Regions from separate parts of the Staphylococcus sp. GW821-FHT11H10 genome, predicted to be linked through region 1. Evidence: riboswitches for the same ligand, from Rfam matches in the RefSeq annotation. Region 1 holds a riboswitch; each other region holds the start of a gene.

Evidence for each region. Region 1 has a riboswitch for thiamine pyrophosphate ahead of tenA (thiaminase II). Riboswitches for the same ligand answer to the same signal wherever they lie in the genome.
Region 2: linked by a shared signal. The riboswitch ahead of AC1RRU_RS04170 (ECF transporter S component) and the one ahead of tenA (thiaminase II) in region 1 are both predicted to bind thiamine pyrophosphate.
Region 3: linked by a shared signal. The riboswitch ahead of AC1RRU_RS01770 (thiamine phosphate synthase) and the one ahead of tenA (thiaminase II) in region 1 are both predicted to bind thiamine pyrophosphate.
Region 4: linked by a shared signal. The riboswitch ahead of AC1RRU_RS02930 (ABC transporter substrate-binding protein) and the one ahead of tenA (thiaminase II) in region 1 are both predicted to bind thiamine pyrophosphate.

Annotation. Positions count from the first base shown of each region.
Region 1 covers NZ_JBXARC010000015.1:46,321-51,241, forward strand. Annotated here, with positions in the region: gene AC1RRU_RS08965 (YwpF-like family protein) at 1-358, opposite strand, end outside; gene AC1RRU_RS08970 (single-stranded DNA-binding protein) at 546-944, shown strand; gene AC1RRU_RS08975 (transglycosylase family protein) at 1,283-1,990, shown strand; TPP riboswitch at 2,101-2,203, shown strand; gene tenA (thiaminase II) at 2,279-2,968, shown strand; gene thiD (bifunctional hydroxymethylpyrimidine kinase/phosphomethylpyrimidine kinase) at 2,961-3,782, shown strand; gene thiM (hydroxyethylthiazole kinase) at 3,775-4,566, shown strand; gene thiE (thiamine phosphate synthase) at 4,568-4,921, shown strand, end outside.
Region 2 covers NZ_JBXARC010000004.1:136,897-141,817, reverse strand. Annotated here, with positions in the region: gene auxA (lipoteichoic acid stability factor AuxA) at 1-1,268, opposite strand, end outside; gene graF (glycopeptide resistance-associated protein GraF) at 1,418-1,537, shown strand; TPP riboswitch at 1,827-1,926, shown strand; gene AC1RRU_RS04170 (ECF transporter S component) at 2,013-2,588, shown strand; gene AC1RRU_RS04165 (ABC transporter ATP-binding protein) at 2,601-4,004, shown strand; gene AC1RRU_RS04160 (energy-coupling factor transporter transmembrane component T family protein) at 3,997-4,806, shown strand; gene purD (phosphoribosylamine--glycine ligase) at 4,856-4,921, opposite strand, start outside.
Region 3 covers NZ_JBXARC010000002.1:41,679-46,599, reverse strand. Annotated here, with positions in the region: gene AC1RRU_RS01785 (FUSC family protein) at 1-295, opposite strand, end outside; gene AC1RRU_RS01780 (putative quinol monooxygenase) at 464-748, opposite strand; gene AC1RRU_RS01775 (pyruvate MFS transporter) at 990-2,270, opposite strand; TPP riboswitch at 2,610-2,719, shown strand; gene AC1RRU_RS01770 (thiamine phosphate synthase) at 2,783-3,373, shown strand; gene thiO (glycine oxidase ThiO) at 3,366-4,481, shown strand; gene thiS (sulfur carrier protein ThiS) at 4,465-4,665, shown strand; gene AC1RRU_RS01755 (thiazole synthase) at 4,667-4,921, shown strand, end outside.
Region 4 covers NZ_JBXARC010000003.1:74,480-79,400, reverse strand. Annotated here, with positions in the region: gene AC1RRU_RS02935 (choice-of-anchor I family protein) at 1-1,945, shown strand, start outside; gene AC1RRU_RS02930 (ABC transporter substrate-binding protein) at 1,997-2,908, opposite strand; TPP riboswitch at 2,967-3,070, opposite strand; gene AC1RRU_RS02925 (helix-turn-helix domain-containing protein) at 3,250-3,588, shown strand; gene AC1RRU_RS02920 (CPBP family intramembrane glutamic endopeptidase) at 3,626-4,462, shown strand; gene AC1RRU_RS02915 (MerR family transcriptional regulator) at 4,539-4,921, shown strand, end outside.

The DNA of each region.
Region 1 (4,921 bases):
GACCTTCATCTATCAACTGTTCTAATAAACTCTCTGCATATACTTGACGTAAAGTATAAATATGGCAGTCAAATACTATTGACATTGTTGTTTCGAATTCAGAAATGCTTTTAATTGTGGCATCAAATAAAGCGGGATCATTTGAAGGACGCGTTATCACGACTCTAATGTCCAATAAAGTTTGATCATCATAATATTTTTTCATTGTCTCATAATGTGCATTTGAAATGACAACCTCTAAGAGCCAACCTGTGCCACTATTTTCTTTATTAATGATTACACCATCTTCTAACTCGAATTCAGTTATTCCACCATTTTCGTTTACGATTTGAAAACGTACAGCTTTAAATGTCTTCACTTCATCACATCCCCAAAAAAATTTAAATTATGCAAAAAATGAAATTATTAATAATCTAATATGAGTTTTACAATTATTTTCTTTAAATATATCAAACTTTGTGTATTAAGAGGAATAAAAATATTAAAAATAGAATTTTGACGCTTAAATTATAAATGAATAATATAGTTATAGAAGGAGGTGACACATGCTAAATAAAATTGTGATAGTAGGTCGATTGACCAAAAAGGCACAAATATTTGAAAACGAGGAGGTGAAAATAGCTACGTTCTGTGTTGCAACTGAACGTAATTATAAAGATGAAAATAATGAAATAGCTTGTGATTATATTTTTTGTAAGGCATTTGGTAAAACAGCAACAAATATAGAATCATATACAGACCAAGGCACTTTAGTTGGTATTACAGGACAAATGAGATCTCGTAAGTACGATAAAGATGGCCAAACGCACTTTGTGACTGAATTATATGTTGAAACAATTAAATTTATGTCCCCTAAATCTAAAAATGATAATATTCTTCCTAACACCTCATATGATGAAGACGCTTATTCCTTTGATCACCTTGAAGTGATTGATGTTAACTAATGTTCTAATAACTCCATCCCTTTTTACTATAAAAACTTCTTTTAATTATACTCATGGCCTCTCTTATATAAAGAATTTTATAAGGGAGGCTATTAAATTATCCATTTAATTATCTGAAAGATTTCATAAATATTACAAAGAAAAGATGTTTATTTACCTATTCAAAACTGTCATGATAGTTTGCAATTGAAATAATTATGGTTTTACTAATGTAATTTCTATGTAAAAAAGTCCTGTCTTTTTTTATTTCACTGTAACCTACTATGATTTTATGGATGTTAAAGTGTTACTTGTAAAATTAATTAAGACACAAACATTCTTAGGAGGATATATATATTATGAAAAAGACAATTATTGCTTCATCATTAGCAGTAGGTTTAGGAGTAGTTGCTGGCAACGCTGGACACGCAGATGCGAGCGAAGCTCAAGTAAATAAAGCAGAATTAGCTCAATTAGCTCAATCAAACGATCAATCATTAAATGATAGCCCTATCCAAGAAGGTGCTTACAATGTAACTTTTGATTATGAAGGTTTCACTTACCATTTTGAATCAGATGGTACTAATTGGAGCTGGAACTATGCACAATCAGGTCAAGCTTCTCAACAACAAGATGTAAGTGCACAAGCTTCAACTGTTTCTAATCAAACTTCAGCTGAACAAGTTGGTTCACAACAACAATCTAGTCAAGCTCAACCAACTCAAACTCAACAAGCACCTCAAACTGAACAAACACAACAACCACAAACTGAAGCTACAACTTCTAACTCAAGTTCTTCAAATAACAATGCTTCAAGTGGTTCTTCTGTAAATGTTAACAGTCATTTACAACAAATTGCACAACGTGAATCTGGTGGCGACATTACTGCTATCAACCCAAGTTCAGGTGCAGCAGGTAAATATCAATTCTTACAATCTACTTGGGATTCAGTAGCTCCTGATGAATATAAAGGTGTTTCACCAGCACAAGCTCCTGAAGACGTACAAGATGCTGCAGCAGTTAAATTATATAACACTGCAGGCGCTTCACAATGGGTAACTGCATAATATAGTAATTTAATTATTTTAAAGTAAGAGTGGAACAGTGAATTTTGTTCCACTCTTTTTTGTTTTGTTTGATAAAACGCAGTCATTTTGATATTGTTAAATTAATAAATTAATGCTACTAGGGGAGCCATAGTAAATGGCTGAGATGATTAATTCAGACCCTTATAACCTGATTTGGTTAGTACCAACGTAGGAAAGTAGTTATGTAAATGTTACGTTCTCTTTATTGAATGATAGCTACATTTCTACGTTGAAATGTAGCATTTTTTAATTTTAAGGAGGATTAATATGACATTTTCAACTGAGATTAAAGAGGCTGCGCAACCTATTATTGAAGAAATTTATAATGATGGTTTTATACAAGACCTATTAAAAGGGGATTTAGATGCTCAAGCAGTACGTCAATATTTAAGAGCAGATGCATCATATTTGAAAGAATTTACAAATTTATATGCACTTCTTATCCCAAAAGCGCCATCAATGAAGGATGTTAAATTTTTAGTTGAACAAATTGAATTTATGCTTGATGGTGAGGTTGAGGCACATGAAATCCTAGCAGATTATATCAACGAACCTTATGAAGAAATTGTTAAAGAAAAAGTATGGCCACCTAGTGGAGATCATTATATTAAACATATGTATTATCACGCATATGCACATGAAAATGCTGCGTATACTATAGCTGCAATGGCACCTTGTCCTTATGTATATGAAGTAGTAGCTAAAATGGCATTAGATGATCAAAATCTAAATAGAGATTCAGTAACATCGAAATGGTTTGATTTCTATAGCACAGAAATGCGACCATTAATCGAAGTATTTGACAATTTATTAGATGAATTAACAGCAAATTGTACAGAACAAGAGAAAAAAGATATTAAAGAAAGTTTCTTACAAAGTACTATACATGAACGTAATTTCTTTAATATGGCTTATATTAATGAACAGTGGAACTTCGGAGGCGACAAAAATGCATAAACCCAAAATTGCTTTAACAATTGCAGGAACTGATCCATCAGGTGGCGCTGGTGTAATGGCCGATTTAAAATCATTTCATGCCTGTGGCGTCTACGGTATGGCAGCGATTACAAGTATTGTTGCGCAAAACACGAAAGGCGTTCAACACATCCATAATCTTGAGATAAGTTGGGTACAAGAACAATTAGACAGTGTCTTTAATGATGAATTACCACATGCTATTAAGACAGGCATGATTGCAACTCATGAAACAATGGAGTTAATCCAACATTATTTGAAACAGCATTCAGATATTCCATACGTTATTGATCCAGTTATGCTTGCTAAAAGTGGTGATTCACTTATGGATGATGATACTAAGAAACATTTACAGAATACATTACTACCTTTAGCAGATGTCGTCACGCCTAATATTCCTGAAGCAGAGGAAATTACTGGTATCAAAATAGACACTGAAGAAAATATACGAAAAGCTGGTAACATATTTATTAACGAGATAGGTAGTAAAGGCGTCGTAATAAAAGGTGGGCATTCTGCTGATTTAAACAATGCCAAAGATTTCTTGTTTACTAAGGATGATGTATATACTTTTGAAGATCAACGCTTTGATACAAAACATACTCACGGCACCGGATGTACATTTTCAGCGGTAATTACTGCAGAACTTGCAAAAGGTAAATCAATCTATGAAGCGGTAAAAAAAGCTAAGAAATTTATTTCATTAAGTATTCAATATACGCCAGAGATTGGTCAAGGTAGAGGGCCGGTGAACCATTTTGCTTATATGAAGAAAGTAGGTTTAGATGATGAATAACTTAGAACGTTTGAGACAAGAGAACCCTCTAGTTGTATGTTATACAAATGATGTCGTGAAGAATTTTACAGCCAATGGTTTACTCAGTATCGGCGCGAGCCCAGCAATGAGTGAAGCACCTGAAGAAGCGAAGGAATTTTATAAAGTCGCTGGTGCATTACTTATTAATATTGGCACGATGACTAAAGCAAATGAACAAGACATATTGGAAATTGGTAAAATTGCGAATCAACAAGGAACACCGATTGTATTTGATCCAGTGGCAGTTGGTGCATCTTCATATCGTAAAGCATTTTGCCAAAAATTCTTATCAGAAGTGAAAGTATCAGTAATTAAAGGAAATGCCTCAGAAATTTTAACGTTAGTAGATGCGACTACAACGATGAAAGGTACAGATGGTAAAACTGACTTAGATGTTGTTGAAATAGCTAAGAGAGCCCATGAGGAATTGAATACAGCCATCGTGTTAACAGGTAAAGATGATGTTGTTGTCCAAGGTGGCAAAGTTGTCAAGTTATCTAATGGGTCACCTTTATTAGCTAAAATTACTGGTGCTGGATGTTTACTCGGTGGTATTGTAGCGAGTTTCTTATTTAGAGAAGAAAATCCAACACTACAAGTGTTAGAAGAAGCAGTGAGCATTTATAATATTGCTGCTGAAATTGCTGAAAAGGATCAACAAGTGAATGGACCAGGTACATTTTTACCCAAACTGTTAGATCAAATGTATAACATTGATTTTAATACTTACCAACAACAAGTCAAAAGACAAGAGGTTGAATAATATGTTTAATTCATCATCATTAAACGTTTATTTTATTTGCGGTACGCAAGATGTTCCAGAAGGAAAAGATATTAGAGAAATACTAAAACAAGCTTTAGAAGCTGGAATTACCCTTTTTCAATTCCGTGAAAAGGGGCCAACATCATTAGATGGTGTTGAGAAAGAACATTTAGCAATTGATTTATTAAAACTATGTCATGACTATCAAGTACCATTTATTGTAAATGACGACGTTGATTTAGCTGAGAAAATAAATGCAGACGGTATTCATGTAGGGCAAGATGATGAAAATGTGAAGTCTTTTGCTGAACGCTTCAAAGATAAAATCATTGGGCTTAGCATTGGAAATGAGAAA
Region 2 (4,921 bases), on a different contig from region 1:
AATGCGATAATAACCGCCATCAACATTAAGATTAGAGTTGGAGTAATAAAAATCGATAATAATAATCCATGAATCATAATGTTTACGAATTCAGTTAACAATTTAAAGAATAGAATACTAATCATAAATAATTGTAAATAATAATATTTACCTCTTAAGAAATGTGTAAATGTAGTTGCAATGTATGTAATGATTACAAACATTAACAATAACAATGTTACCCATTCAACAACATATTGCGTTTGAGATAGTTCCCATTCACCAGAAACAAACAATGCGTTTCTGTTATTAAATTCAATAAATGTAAATAAGAATAGAATGAAGCCACAGAATATTTCTACATATGCTGGTTTAATCCATTTAGGACGTCTCATCCAATTTGGTATATCATCTTCTTCAATATTAAATACATTTTTGAATTTATTTTTAAATTTATCACGTTTTGATCTGATTTTTTCTAAATCGACACTTCTTCTCGTCTTACGTGCATATTCTGATGTTTTATCTTGAAGTTGTTTAAAATGAACTTTAGACTGATTCGAAACATTTCCCTTACTTGTTCTTGATAATTCAGGTTCTTCTTCACCCAATTCTTCTTTAGTTAATGGTAAAGCTCTTCTTAAGAATAGGAAATTCCATATTGAAGCTTGCGCTAATAACCACATAACTAAGAAAAATGTATTTACACTTAAGATATCTATTGGTGCAATTTCATTGGCATCAATTTTACCGTATAGAGAAATTTGAGTAATTAAATAACTTATTCCGTATGAAAAGATAATCCATAGATAATGGCTTTTTCTATTAGCAACATTAAGTTCATCTTTATATACAATGTAGCCTGTGTGAATTATAAAAGGAATAATAAAGATAATTGCCCAAAAACTGTACACTTGAGTCATTAAAGTAATTGAAATGAGGAAGTATAAAATCCCAATAATTAAAAAGAAAATTGAGATGTCGTAATCATATTTCGTAGTTCTAAATAATGCATATCCAATAAGCATTACAAGAATACCAAACAGAATAATTATGACTGCACTAATAATAGGAAAGCTGCCTATGAACCTACTCATCACTCTAATTATTTCACTGAAGAATGCATTAAGAAAATCCCATAAATTATGAATTTTCAACTCAACTTTTTCTTTATCTTTTAATTGATTGATTAAAGGTAAGTTTATTAATATTATGAGACCCGTGAAGAGTGAAACGATACCGATAATATAACTAAAAATTATCTCGGTGTGTTTCTTAAGAAAAGACATACTGTTCACCTCAAAATTCATTATATAGTAAGATGTTCATCTTGTCTTTATTAAACAATAAAATACATCTCGAGACCTATATAAGTTTATCCTACTTTTATGTGGGTAAACTTAAATTGTAATCATTAATCTATCAAGGAGTGTTAATTATGACAAACGAAGATGCTAAAAAAGCAAAAGAAGTAGAAGAAAAATTAAAAGAACAAAAAGAAGAAAAAACTGATGACATCGAACAAACTAAAAAAGATGTTCAAGACACTTTAGATTAATTATTAAGAAATCTCAATTCGCAGGAGTTGAGAACAATATACTATTTAACCGCTACACTGCTAAAAAGTAGTAGTTAACTAAAAACTGAGAGAACGCTCTTTCCGAGCTTTTCTCAGTTTTTATTTTTAATACAAGGTTTAAATATTTTAGAGATTTCACTAGTTAAGTGTATTAGGGAATAGCGTATTCAGAGTAAAACCAAATCAAATCCCCTTTTTTATTTGTAACTTAGCAAAATCATCTTGACATTAAATCTTAAAAGTCATACATTTAAAATAAATTAAATATAAAATGCACTAGGGGTGTGTATACTGAGATGAGGTTTAACCTCGAACCCTTTGAACCTGAACTAGTTAAAACTAGCGTAGGAAAGTGTTGCTAATATAAATAATTGTGGTAAATACATATAGCATTTTATTTAAATTCACGCACAACTTTCTACGGATGGTTGTGCGTTTTTTAGGAGGAAATAACATGTCAAAAGGTTTAAAGCTTTCAGAAATATTAGTAACTGTTCTGATTGCAGTAGTATTTGCTATTATTTATAACTTATGGTGGTTTGCATATAATGTGGCCCAAGTTGCCGGTGTTCACATTGAGCAATTAACTTATGGCGTTTGGTTTATGGCAGCTATCGTTGCGTATTTAATAATTCCTAAACCTGGTATTGCACTAATTGCAGAATTTGCCGCAGGTGCTGGTGAAACAATTGTTATGGGTAAATTTGATATCCCTACAATTGTATATGCTATCCTTCAAGGTTTAGCTTGTGAAATTATTTTTGCTATTTTCAAATATAAATCTAGATCATTAATGGTTGCTATATTAGCAGGATTAGCAACTGCATTAATTTCATTTCCAGTTGATTATTATTACGGTTATTTAGCTGAAGTCGCAGGATGGAATCTTCTTTTATTCATTATCTTCCGTTCTATTAGCGGTATTGTCATTGCAGGCTTATTATCTTATCTGATTGTTAAAGCATTAGATCAAACAGGTGTAACGAAATTATTCCGCCCTGCATCTCAAAAAGACTACGACAACCTATAAGGGGAAATTAAAGTGTTAAAAGCGAAAAATTTACGTCTAAAATATCCTAACGGCGAACGTAAAATCTTCGATAATTTAAATATTGAAATTAAAGATAAAGAAAAAGTGCTTTTACTAGGTCCTTCTGGATCTGGTAAGAGCACATTGCTTAATGTTTTAAGTGGTATCGTTCCAAATCTAATTGAATTACCGATGAAATATGATGAGCTTGAAATTGACCCACACTCCGGCGTCATTTTTCAAGATCCAGATACGCAGTTTTGTATGCCTAAAGTGTATGAAGAACTTGCTTTCGTTCTAGAAAATAAGCAAGTACCACGCAATGAAATGGACGCACTTATAGAGAATGCTTTAGCATCGGTTGATTTAAATGTTACGGACAATACTTTTGTCAATCATTTAAGTGGTGGCATGAAACAAAAGCTCGCTATTGTTGAAACTATTTTACAAGAAGCTAATACGCTTTTCTTAGATGAGCCTACTGCCATGTTAGATGTAGATGCTACAGCTGATTTGTGGCAACGACTTATTCAGTTATGGTCCGATCAAACTGTGCTTATTGTCGAACACAAAGTTGAACATATTTGGGAGCATGTCGATAGAGTCATCTTATTGAATTATGAAGGGCAAATCATAGCAGATGGCACACCGGATTACATATTAAACAACTGTGAGCATTTACTCACTGAATTTGGCGTTTGGCATCCTCATGCTTGGGATCATGCGCCAAAGCCGATTACATTTCCATCTAATGAAGCTGAAACATTATTTACTTTTAAGAATGGTCAAGTTATTCGTGGTAAAAAACAATTATTCCAGACATCCGAATTAAATGTTCATTCTGGAGAATGGATTACGATAACTGGGAAAAATGGTACAGGTAAAACAACGCTGTTAGAATCAATGATGCAACTTATAAAATATGAAGGCACGATGGCTTATAAGAATACAATATTGAAGAAAATTAAAGATGCAGCCAAGCATATGTATCTCGTTTATCAAAACCCTGAATTACAATTTATAACAAATTCAGTTTATGAAGAAATATATATACATTATAATCATCAAGAACCTTCAATCGCTGAAAATGAAACGATGAAACTTTTAAAATTATTGCATTTAGAAGCTATTAAAAACCAACATCCATTTGAATTATCTATGGGTCAGAAACGACGTCTTAGCGTAGCTACTGCACTAAGTTCAAAAGCCGACATCATCTTGCTAGATGAACCAACATTCGGACTGGATAGTCACAATACATTCCAATTGATTGAACTTTTCCAAGAAAGCGTCTCTAGTGGTCAAACCATCATTATGGTTACACACGACCCGGAAATCATTCATCGCTATCCAACACGTCGTTTAATCGTCGAAGATAACCAACTCATTGAAGAGGAAGGTGAATCACATGTTTGAACGTTGGAAGAAACACTATTCCTTTGTAGATGACGTTAATATCATTACGAAACTTTTACTTGGTGTAGCGCTATTCATTTTCATTATATTTGTCCATGATTTTGATTATATGATTTACATTACCATTATTATGTTTTTATTTTTAATGGCATTTAATGGTACGCAGTTTAAAATTACCGGAGCCTTTATTTTAGCCACTGTGCTATTTGCGCTATTATCGTCATTATTTATGATTCTTTACGGCGATGGTACACATATGTTATTTAAATGGGGCATTATTCAAATTAGTACTGAAAGTATTGTACGTGGCTTGCATTTATCATTACGTACAATTACAGTGTCGATGTTTGGTATTTTATTGGCCCTCACATCCGAAATTGTCATGATTTTTTATAGCCTAATGCAACATTTAAAAGTAAAACCTAAAATTGCATATGCGTTTATGGCTGCGATCAGAATGGTCCCTCTCATTTTCACATCACTCATTCAATTGAGACGTTCGCTTAAAATGCGTTATCAAATGATTGATGCTTCAAATTATAGAGGGCTTAAACGTCTAAAACATTTATTAATACCTATCTTAAGTCAAAATATCCGTCGTGCGCATCAATTGTCTGTTGCGATGGAATCTAAAGGCTTCAAAGATGGCCCAAGAACATATTATTATAAAGCACCGTTTTCTTATAAAGATATTTTATTTGTAATTTGTGTTGTGGCCATATTAATCATCGCATTTTATCTTTCACAATACTTCCCTATCACTGGGATTACTGATGCTCGTGTATCAGGTTATACCTCATAAAAAAATAGGGCGTATCACTGTCCATCAGGATACGCCCTATTTTTTACATTTACTTATTCAATGCCTTATTTCCAATATCATGACGATAAAATAGGTTATCACTCTTAATTTTTTC
Region 3 (4,921 bases), on a different contig from region 1:
ATAATAATGTTACGCCATATAATATCGGCTCAGTAACCGTAAGTGTGCCCAGTATCATACATACTGCAAATGACAATGAGCATAAGATAACAGTTCTAATCATTGAGCGAGGTGAACTCTTGAACACATAGATATGCGCCAACGTCCCAGTCGATACAAACAATCCTAATGCGAAATTGCCTAGGAAATAACCTAATAGTGCTGGGAAAATTAATAACAAGCCTTGTCTGACACCCTTCATCGGGTCAACTTTACTTGTGTCAAATGTGATAAGTGATTTTAAAACATTTCCCAATGTTATCTTTCCTTTCTATAAAACATACATATTCAATGATAACACTTTTTATTAAGTTATATGATGACCGTTGTCTAATTTACAAAAAAGGTAGGATTGAAATCATATCTGTGACATAGATTTCAAATCCTACCTTAGTAATGTATATTATTATGAAAATTTCTTTAATTATTTGGCTTCCGCAACATCAATGACTGGTTTTTCTGTAATATATTTGCCGATATTTTCGCTAAACACTTTAAAATGTTCTGAATGGTTATGTGCTTCAACCGCATCTTGATCTTTATAGTTCTCTACAACTACGAATGTATTACGTTCAGCTACATCTTCATAGTGGCTATAAAATGTATTTCCTTCCTCTTCACTTGCATGTTTAACTAAGTTCGTCATTAAATCTAAATATGCTTCACGATGTTCTTCACTTACTTTAAGTTTGGCATTAATAATAATCATACATTTCACCCTCAATTTTGTGATTAATTTAATATTATCTTACCATTTTCACTCATACATAAAACACTAATGTGACTTTAAGCTTTAATCACATTTTATTATAATTCGTCCAAATAGACATTTAGTGAATCTAAGTTCCAAAGCACTTAGCAAGTAATGTAATTAAATAAGCCAGTAAATGAATTAATTAAAACCCACTTACTGGCTAGATTCTAGGAATGATGTCCTAGCTTCTATGAAATTATTTTAATTCACGACTTTCATCTTTAATCAATGGTTTGTCTGGTGATACAAACAACCATAAAATTGCTGCGATGACTGCTGGAATAATTAATAATTGGAAAGTCATTGTCCAACCAAGTGATGCAACCAACGCACCAGCTAAGAACGGACTTAATAATGCACCAATGTTACCCCATAAGTTCATCCAACCAGATACTGTACCGGCAAAGTTTCTACCAATGTCATTCGCTGCTGCCCAGCTCATACCCATTGATACACCCATACCACCTAAACCAAGTGATAACCAGAAAATCGTTACGTATAAATTCTCAGTATGTACTGCAAAGAAAATTGAAACTGCGAACACGATGAAACCAACAATGGCAATTAAACCTCTTGAAACGAATCTTGATTGTCCGCTACGTAAAATTTTATCTGAAATCGCACCAGCAGATAAAATTAAAATAAACATGATAAACCAAGGTAATGAACTAATTGTCATGTCTTTAAATTCAACATGATATTGCTCAGTTAAATAAGTTGGTAACCAAATTAAGAATAATGAAATAACGAATTGTACTACAAAGTATTGACCTGCAATCGCATAGAAACTTACACGACGGAAGAATTGATTCCAAGGTGGTAGTGATTTACTTGTTTGAACAAGGTCACGATTCTCCATAATGAAATGTTTCTCAGCGTCATTTACCATACGATGTTGTTCTGGTAAGTCTTTCGCAATGATTCCCCATAATATTGCAATTAAGATACCTACAGCACCGAAGATGTAAAATACAGCTTGCCAATTGAACGCGTTTACAATAGCGATCGTAATGACAGGTGCCAATACAGGTCCAAAGTAAGAACCAGCAAGTAACATACTTGATGCTCTACCTTTCTCATCTTTAGAGAACCAGTTTGCATTAAACACAGCGTTTGATGGATACATTGGTGCTTCACCAATACCGAATAAGAAACGCACTAAATATAATAAACCGTGATGTTTAATCATACCTGTAAAGATAGTGAAAGCACTCCACCATACTAAAGCGATTGTAATCATCTTACGAGGTCCAAATTTCTCAGCTAACATACCAGAAGGTACTTGCATTAACGCGTAACCTAATGAGAAGAATGAAGCTAATAGACCAAATTGTTGTTTTGTCATATGTAAATCTTCCATCATTTGTGGGGCAATATATGAGATGTTAGATCTATCCATGTAGGCAATAACACCTATGATAAAAAATGCTAATGCGAAAAACCAACGAACACTACTTTTCTTTTGTCTTTGTACCATATCCTCTTTTTCCTACTTCCTTTAATTTGTTGATTCTAAATATGTTGTCTAATATAATCACGAGACTCCCTATTTGTAAAAATAACTCCCTTAAACCCCTTACCATCATAGGGTTTCAGCATTTATTTTTAATAATATTACCAGTTTTTGAAATCGTTTTCAATATCTTAATTAAAAGTTCTTTTATTAAATTGTACATCGTTGGTTACTTTATTCACTAAATTCGTATTTACGCTTTGCAATCTCAATATTCATTAAAATTTGAACTCCATTTAAAAAAATTGTAGAATGAACTTGAAATGAAACGCGACTTATTATTATTTAAAATTAAATAGATAATTTATCCACTGGAAGTGCCTTTGTTTAAGGCTGAGAGTAAAGAAAGAACTTTATAATTCCTGGAACCTGATCCAGTTTGTACTGGCGTAGGAAAGTGGCTTACACATATCGTTACATAGAGACTAACGCTATTTCCTACGAAGGAGATAGCGTTTTTTCATTTATTAGGGGTGATAGACATCTTTATTGCGATAACAACTTATAAACATTTAACAGAAGCAGACTTACAACACTTCATTGAAATTAGTAAAGGCATCGATGGTTTACTATTTCGTACGCCTATGTCTAGTGATGATTTATTTTCCTTTTTAGAAAAATTAATCGCTGCTGGTTTCCCTAAAGACAAAATTATTATCCATAGCGATGTTGACTTATTAGAATCCTTGACACTTAAACGCTTGCACTGTCGAGAAATGGACACACTAGCGTTTGATTATAAAGCGCAACATCCTGATGTTGAAGTAAGCATGTCGACACATACTATTAACTCGGTGAAACAAGCTTATCAACATCAATTAGATTATGTCTTTTATGGTCATATATTTACCACGGCTTCTAAGCCAAATCAGCAACCTAGATCAATGTCTGAAATCAAAGCCGTGTTACAAGTTCCGATTCCAGTCTATGCCATAGGAGGTATTACTGAAGATACGATACAACGGCTTCCAAATGGCTTTGCAGGAATTTGTGCAATTTCTTATTTTATGAGCGCATCTTTACAACAAATTCAACATTTACGAAAGGAGTGGTTGAAAGATGCATGACGTACTTATTGTTGGTTCTGGTGTTATCGGAATGTCCATTGCGAGACACCTCAGTCATACGCAACTCGACATTGCAATTGTCGACCGTGATATACCTGGTAAACATGCTTCATATAAAGCTGGAGGCATGTTAGGTGCACAAAATGAATTTACAGAAGACAGCGACTTATTTCGTCTCGCTCTAGAGTCACGTGAATGTTTTCCTGAATTATGCGAAACACTCCAAGATGAAACTGGAATAGATATTCAATATCAAGCATCAGGATTGATTAAAATCGCAAATCAAATTGATGATGTGGCGCATTTACGTTCACAATTTCAATTTTTACATGCACTCGATAACGATGTGGTTGAACTTTCAGAGGATGAATTAGCAGATTTAACTGAAGGAAATGTCACTGCATCTGAAATGGCAATCTACATTCCAAATGATGGACAAATCAATGCAAATCATTATACGAAAGCGTTATTTAAATCCTTACAACAGCGTCGTATTTCGCGCTACTTCAATACAAATGTAACAGATATTATTCGGCAGAATGGTTACTATCAAATCGTTTCATCTCAAGGTGATTTATATGCGAAGAAAGTCATAGTGGCAAGTGGTGCATGGTCATCTCAATTATTAAAACAATATCAATTGCCTCGTGTGGTTGTCGGCGTTAAGGGCGAAGTTCTTCTCATGGAACATGACCATTTAAATTTAAAACAAACAGTATTCATGACTAATGGATGCTATATAGTTCCGAAAGCGCCTAATCGTTACTTAATTGGTGCTACTAGCGAATTTGATAATTATTCTGTGGGTAATACGGAACAAGGCGTCTCATGGTTAGAACACTATGCGACAGAACGTATACCTGAACTTGCAAACGCACATATCATTAAACAGTGGTCTGGCGTACGTCCATATACGGACGGCGAATTACCAATTATGGACCGGGTTGACGATGGTTTATATGTCATTACCGGCCATTATCGGAACGGTATTTTATTGTCCCCTGTTATTGGTCGTGACATCGCAAACTGGCTATTAACTGGAGTCAAACCAACTCGCTATGAATCTTTCAATGTCTCAAGGAGGTTAAATCATGAAATGCATTATTAATGGCGATGCATTCACGTTCGATACTGAGCAATCCATTCATCAAGTGCTTGTCTCTTTAGAATTAGACCCAGAACGTGTCATTGTTGAACATAATAAAACATTAATTAAACAAGAAGATTATCATCAACACACAGTACGTGAAGATGATCAATTAGAATTATTAGAATTTGTTGGAGGCGGATAAAATGTTTAAAATTGGAAATTTAGAATTACAATCTCGTTTATTACTAGGTACAGGAAAGTTTGAAAATGAAGACGTACAAACAGAAGCGATTAAAGCTTCAGAAACAAATGTACTTACTTTCGCAGTAAGACGTATGAATTTGTATGACAAGAATTTACCTAATCCACTCGCAAATATTAATCTAAAAGACTTTATCACTTTTCCAAATACTGCTGGCGCAAAAACTGCTGAAGAAGCCATTCGCATCGCAGAAATC
Region 4 (4,921 bases), on a different contig from region 1:
CGGAGATTATGTAGCTGTGTCTGCGCCAGCAGTGGATAAGACGAAGCCAGGACATGTTGTATTCTACGGTTCAAATGGTGATTACATCAATAATGTGACGGTTGGCAGTCTTCCTGATATGGTCACTTTTTCTAAAGATGGTAAATATTTATTAGTAGCTAACGAGGGAGAACCGAGCGACGATTACACAGTTAACCCACCAGGATCTGTGTCAGTCATTGATGTCACGGGTGGCCCAGCTAATGTGACTGCCAATAATGTCCGTACAGCAATGTTCACGAAAGAACATCAAGAAGGTATTCGTGCGTTAGGTCCTAATGCGGAAGATGCTTACTTAAATATTGAACCAGAATATATTGCGGTAGATAGTCAAAGTAAATATGCCTATGTAACATTACAGGAAGTCAGTGCCATTGCGAAGGTCGATATCGCGAAAGGACAAATTGTCCAAGTGAAAGGGTTGCCTTACAAAGATCATTCGCTAGCACAAAATGCAATGGATGTATCAGATGAAGATGGTAAATCTGAGTTGCGCCGTGTGCCAGTATTAGGACTGTTACAACCAGATGGCATCGATACGTATGACTACAATGGCGAAACCTATTTATTGATTGCGAACGAAGGAGATTCTCAAGATTATGAGGGTTATTCTGAAGAAAAACGTGTGAAGAAATTGAAAGATGATATTCAATTGGATGCACGTTATTATCAAGGCTACACGCAAGCAGAACTAGATGATATGGTGGAAAATGGCTTATTTGATGACGAACAATTGGGTCGTTTGAAAGTTACGACATCGCATGCGTTTAAAGATGCAGATGGTAAATACAATGCGCTTGTATCTTATGGTGGTCGTTCATTCTCTATCTTAAGAGCTTCCGATTTAGAAATGATTTATGACAGTGGTAGCGATATTGAGCAACGCGTCTTAGATTTATTACCTGAACGCTTTAATGCTAATTATGAAGCGGCTGATGACATTAAAGTAGATGACCGTAGTGATGATAAAGGTCCTGAAGCTGAAAATGTGGTCGTTGGTAAAGTAGGTAGTCATTCATATGCATTTGTCGGTCTAGAACGTGTTGGTGGTATTATGATTTATGATATTACAAATCCTAATGAACCGTATTTTGTGAAATATTTATACGACCCAGATAATAAAGATATTTCACCTGAGGGCATTACTTTTGAAAGTGCTGAAGAGAGTCCTAACGGTAAACCAATGTTAATCACGTCATTCGAATTGTCTGGCACAACATCTGCTTGGGAATTAGAAGATTTAACAGGTGATCAAGAAAGTGATGATGGAGAAGATAGTGATAACCAGGGAAATACCAACGGGGAGTCTAATGATGACGATACAACGCCTAACCCACCTTCTGAAAATGATGGTTCAAATACAGAACATGATGTAGATAATGGAGAACAACCTGATAATGGTGACGATACTTCAAGTAATGATGAAGACAACCATTCTTCTGATGACACTAATGGAAATGATGAGGGCTTAGAACCACCTTATGAAGTCGACGGTGACATTTTTGAAGATGATAGCGACGAGGTTATCTCAGATAAAGAAGATAACAATGATACAAGTGCACAATCACATGAAGAAGTAGAGAGTAAAGGTGCTTCACACAATATTAATCATAGTGCCCATGCAAATCATCAAGAAGAAAGCCGTGATAAGCTAACAGTAAATTCTAACACTCATAACTTGAGTGTGGTAAGCACAAAATCTTCAAGTCATCACGTAGGGGCAACTAACTATGGAAGTGTAGTGTCTGAGGAGGCAAACCATTTAAATACTTCTAATAACAAAGAAACTAGTGAACTACCAAAATCAGGTCAAACTGAAACAAATACAACGTTATGGTCAGTGTTACTTGGTGGTTTAGGGTTAGCATTTATTAGAAAACGCAAAGCTTCGAAATCTGAGAAATAATATATAAATTAAGAGCACGCTAATCTGAAATTTAGTGTGCTCTTATCATTATTATTTAGAGGTTCTGTTAAATAATAAATGGTTATTAAAGTATTCTTTAGCATCTATAGTTGTTTCAATTTTGCCATTTTCCTTAAGCCATAATTGTAAGTCATCATAAAATTCTGGGCTCATAGATAAATCATTAGTAAAACATTTGGTAGTTGCAATGATTGTGTCTTTATTTAATTGATTACTTACATCCGTTTGAGTATATTTAGCATAAACATCGACTGCTTCTTCGAGATGAGTATTAATAAATTGAATTGCTTTTTTAATGACTTTAAGGAATTTTTTTATTTTTCCTTTATCCTCTTTTAATTTATTAGGAGTTGTAATAAAAATTAACTGGCAAAAGTCTGGCACGTTATAATCTTTTAATGCAAAATAATCTACATTTAAACCTTTACTTTTTGCTTCGAGAATCTCAAAGTTTTCAAATATAAGTGTGGCAGCATCTGCTTTATCATTTAATAGTGCGTCAGTATGATAAAAACTATTATTAACTGGTGTTATATCTCCTTCTTTGTATGTTACACCATCAGCTTCAATCATAGTTTTAGCAATAGCAATACCTCCTAGGCCAGGGGCTCCAGGATATTGAAGACGTTTGCCAACTAAATCTTTAGGTGTCTTTATTCCTTTATCTTTGTTATACATAACACCGCCATTAGTGTGTAGATATCTGGCAAAACCTACCACATTTTGATTAGTTGCTTTATCTTCAACTAAATGAATAGGTTCAGTAATTGCAATATCCATTGAATTATTTTCGATTTCTTCCAATGCATCGAAGTGTTTTTCTGGTTCAATCATTTCAATTTCTAACGCTTCTTCTTTAAACCAGCCCTTTTCAATACCTAAAATTAAAGGTAAGTGATCAGGGTTTAAAAACCATTCTAAACCAACAATTAATTTTTCCATAAAAAAATTCCTCCAACAGACAATTTTTTCGTAAAAAAGTGAATTTGAAAGAAATAGCAGTATATGTATTTCACTTTCCTACGCTGGTACTAACCAACAGGTTCAAGGGTTGAAAGTTTTTTACTTTCTCTCAGCATATTAAATGCACCCCTAGTGATTTTTTTATCTATTAATAACATAGCATAAATTTGTATAGTAGAAAATTGACTGATAAAAATATAGTTAACATGATAAGCTAAGTTTTGGAAACAAAATGTTAGCGAAATTAAAGGGAACGCGCCATTTTGTATGCGGAAAGTGACAAATGAACTTGCTAAGTTAGAAGAGAGGTGACCATAACTATGAAACTTGCTGAACAGATTAGGAAACATCGTAAAGAGAATAATCTAACTCAAGATCAATTAGCTACTGAATTACACACGACACGCCAAACCGTTTCCAAATGGGAACAGGGTACGATTGAACCGAATGTGCAAATGATTGTGCAATTAGCGCAACGTTTTGACATTTCCACAGACGAATTATTAACAGGGCAAACGTCTCATCCTTATAAAAGAGAAGAATCACAATCATATCCTGAACATTTAAATTTTTGGGATTTCTTATCTCAAAAGTGGTGGTTCGTATTAATTTTGGTAGTTATCGTGTGCGGTACAATAACACAAATCTTTACAAGTTAATAGTATCGGTCTCCTACTTCAACTTAGGAGGTACATGATGCATTTAATAATTAAGTATTTGAAGATGATTGGTGTCATTATTTTGACGTTTGTATTAACAGTCATTGCGCAAAATATTGCTTTACTATGGCATTTGTTAGATTTGAAATCATTTGAAACAATCTTACATGGTATCACCTATGTGGGACTTACCTTTTTATTCATTAAACTTTTAATTAATAAAGGATTTAAAGAGAAATTAAGTGACTATCGTATTAACACACTTAAGTTTAGTCTAAGTTATCTATCAGTTGGCTTACTGATTCCGATTATAAATATCATCATTTATTGTGTCATTATTCCAGGTCATTTTGAAATAACGAAAGCTGATACTGTAATAGAATATTTAGAAATGTTATTTGAAATTATTGTTTTAGGTGGAGTATGTGCACCTATAGCTGAAGAATTAACAGTACGAGGCTTATTAATGGGCTACATTGAAAAGAAAGCGAATATTACCTTTGCCATCATTGTTACATCAGTATTATTCGCTTTAGTCCATTTGTTTAATGGCGGGATGTCTGGTGTTAGTCTAATATTATTAGTCGTAAGTGGCACGGTCGCTGGTATATTGTACGGTATGACGGCGTATAAATTTAACTCAATTTGGCCAAGTGTTTTTATGCATATGTGTTGGAATCTGTCAGACTTTGTCCACATCACAACGCATAATGATGACTACGGCGTAATTCAGTATATTATTAAAGTTAAAAACATACTCCTAACCGGTGGCGCATACGGTAATACATCTTCACTCATAGCAATAGTATTATTCGTAATAGCAATAATTTTAGTTGCAATGAAAAGTGTGCAGAGAATTAATTTGAGAGACTAATTTAGTCTCTTTTTTTATTGACCTTCAAGTATAGTTTAATGATAACTTTTAAATAACATAGGAAGGGGATGAGAAAATGCAAATAGATGAAGTTTCCAAAAAGCTTAATATATCTAAATCAATGATTCGTTATTATGAAGAAAAAGGCTTGATTAACATTTCTAGAAATCAAAATAATTATAGGGAATTTAATCAGACTGTCTATACAACATTGAAACTTATCAAAGATTTGAAACGATTAAACTTAAGCCTAGAAGAAATAAAGTATATTGTAAATTTATTTAACAAGCCTACTTCAAAAGAGTGTAACATCCAATCTACTAAGTACTTAGATCGAATTATTAAGGATTATAAAAGAAGTATTAATGAACAAATTAATATATTGAATAGATTGGAACAAGTTAAGGAGCTCTCACAAGACATGAAATTTGAGGAAAATAAAACAGAAATTTTGAATAT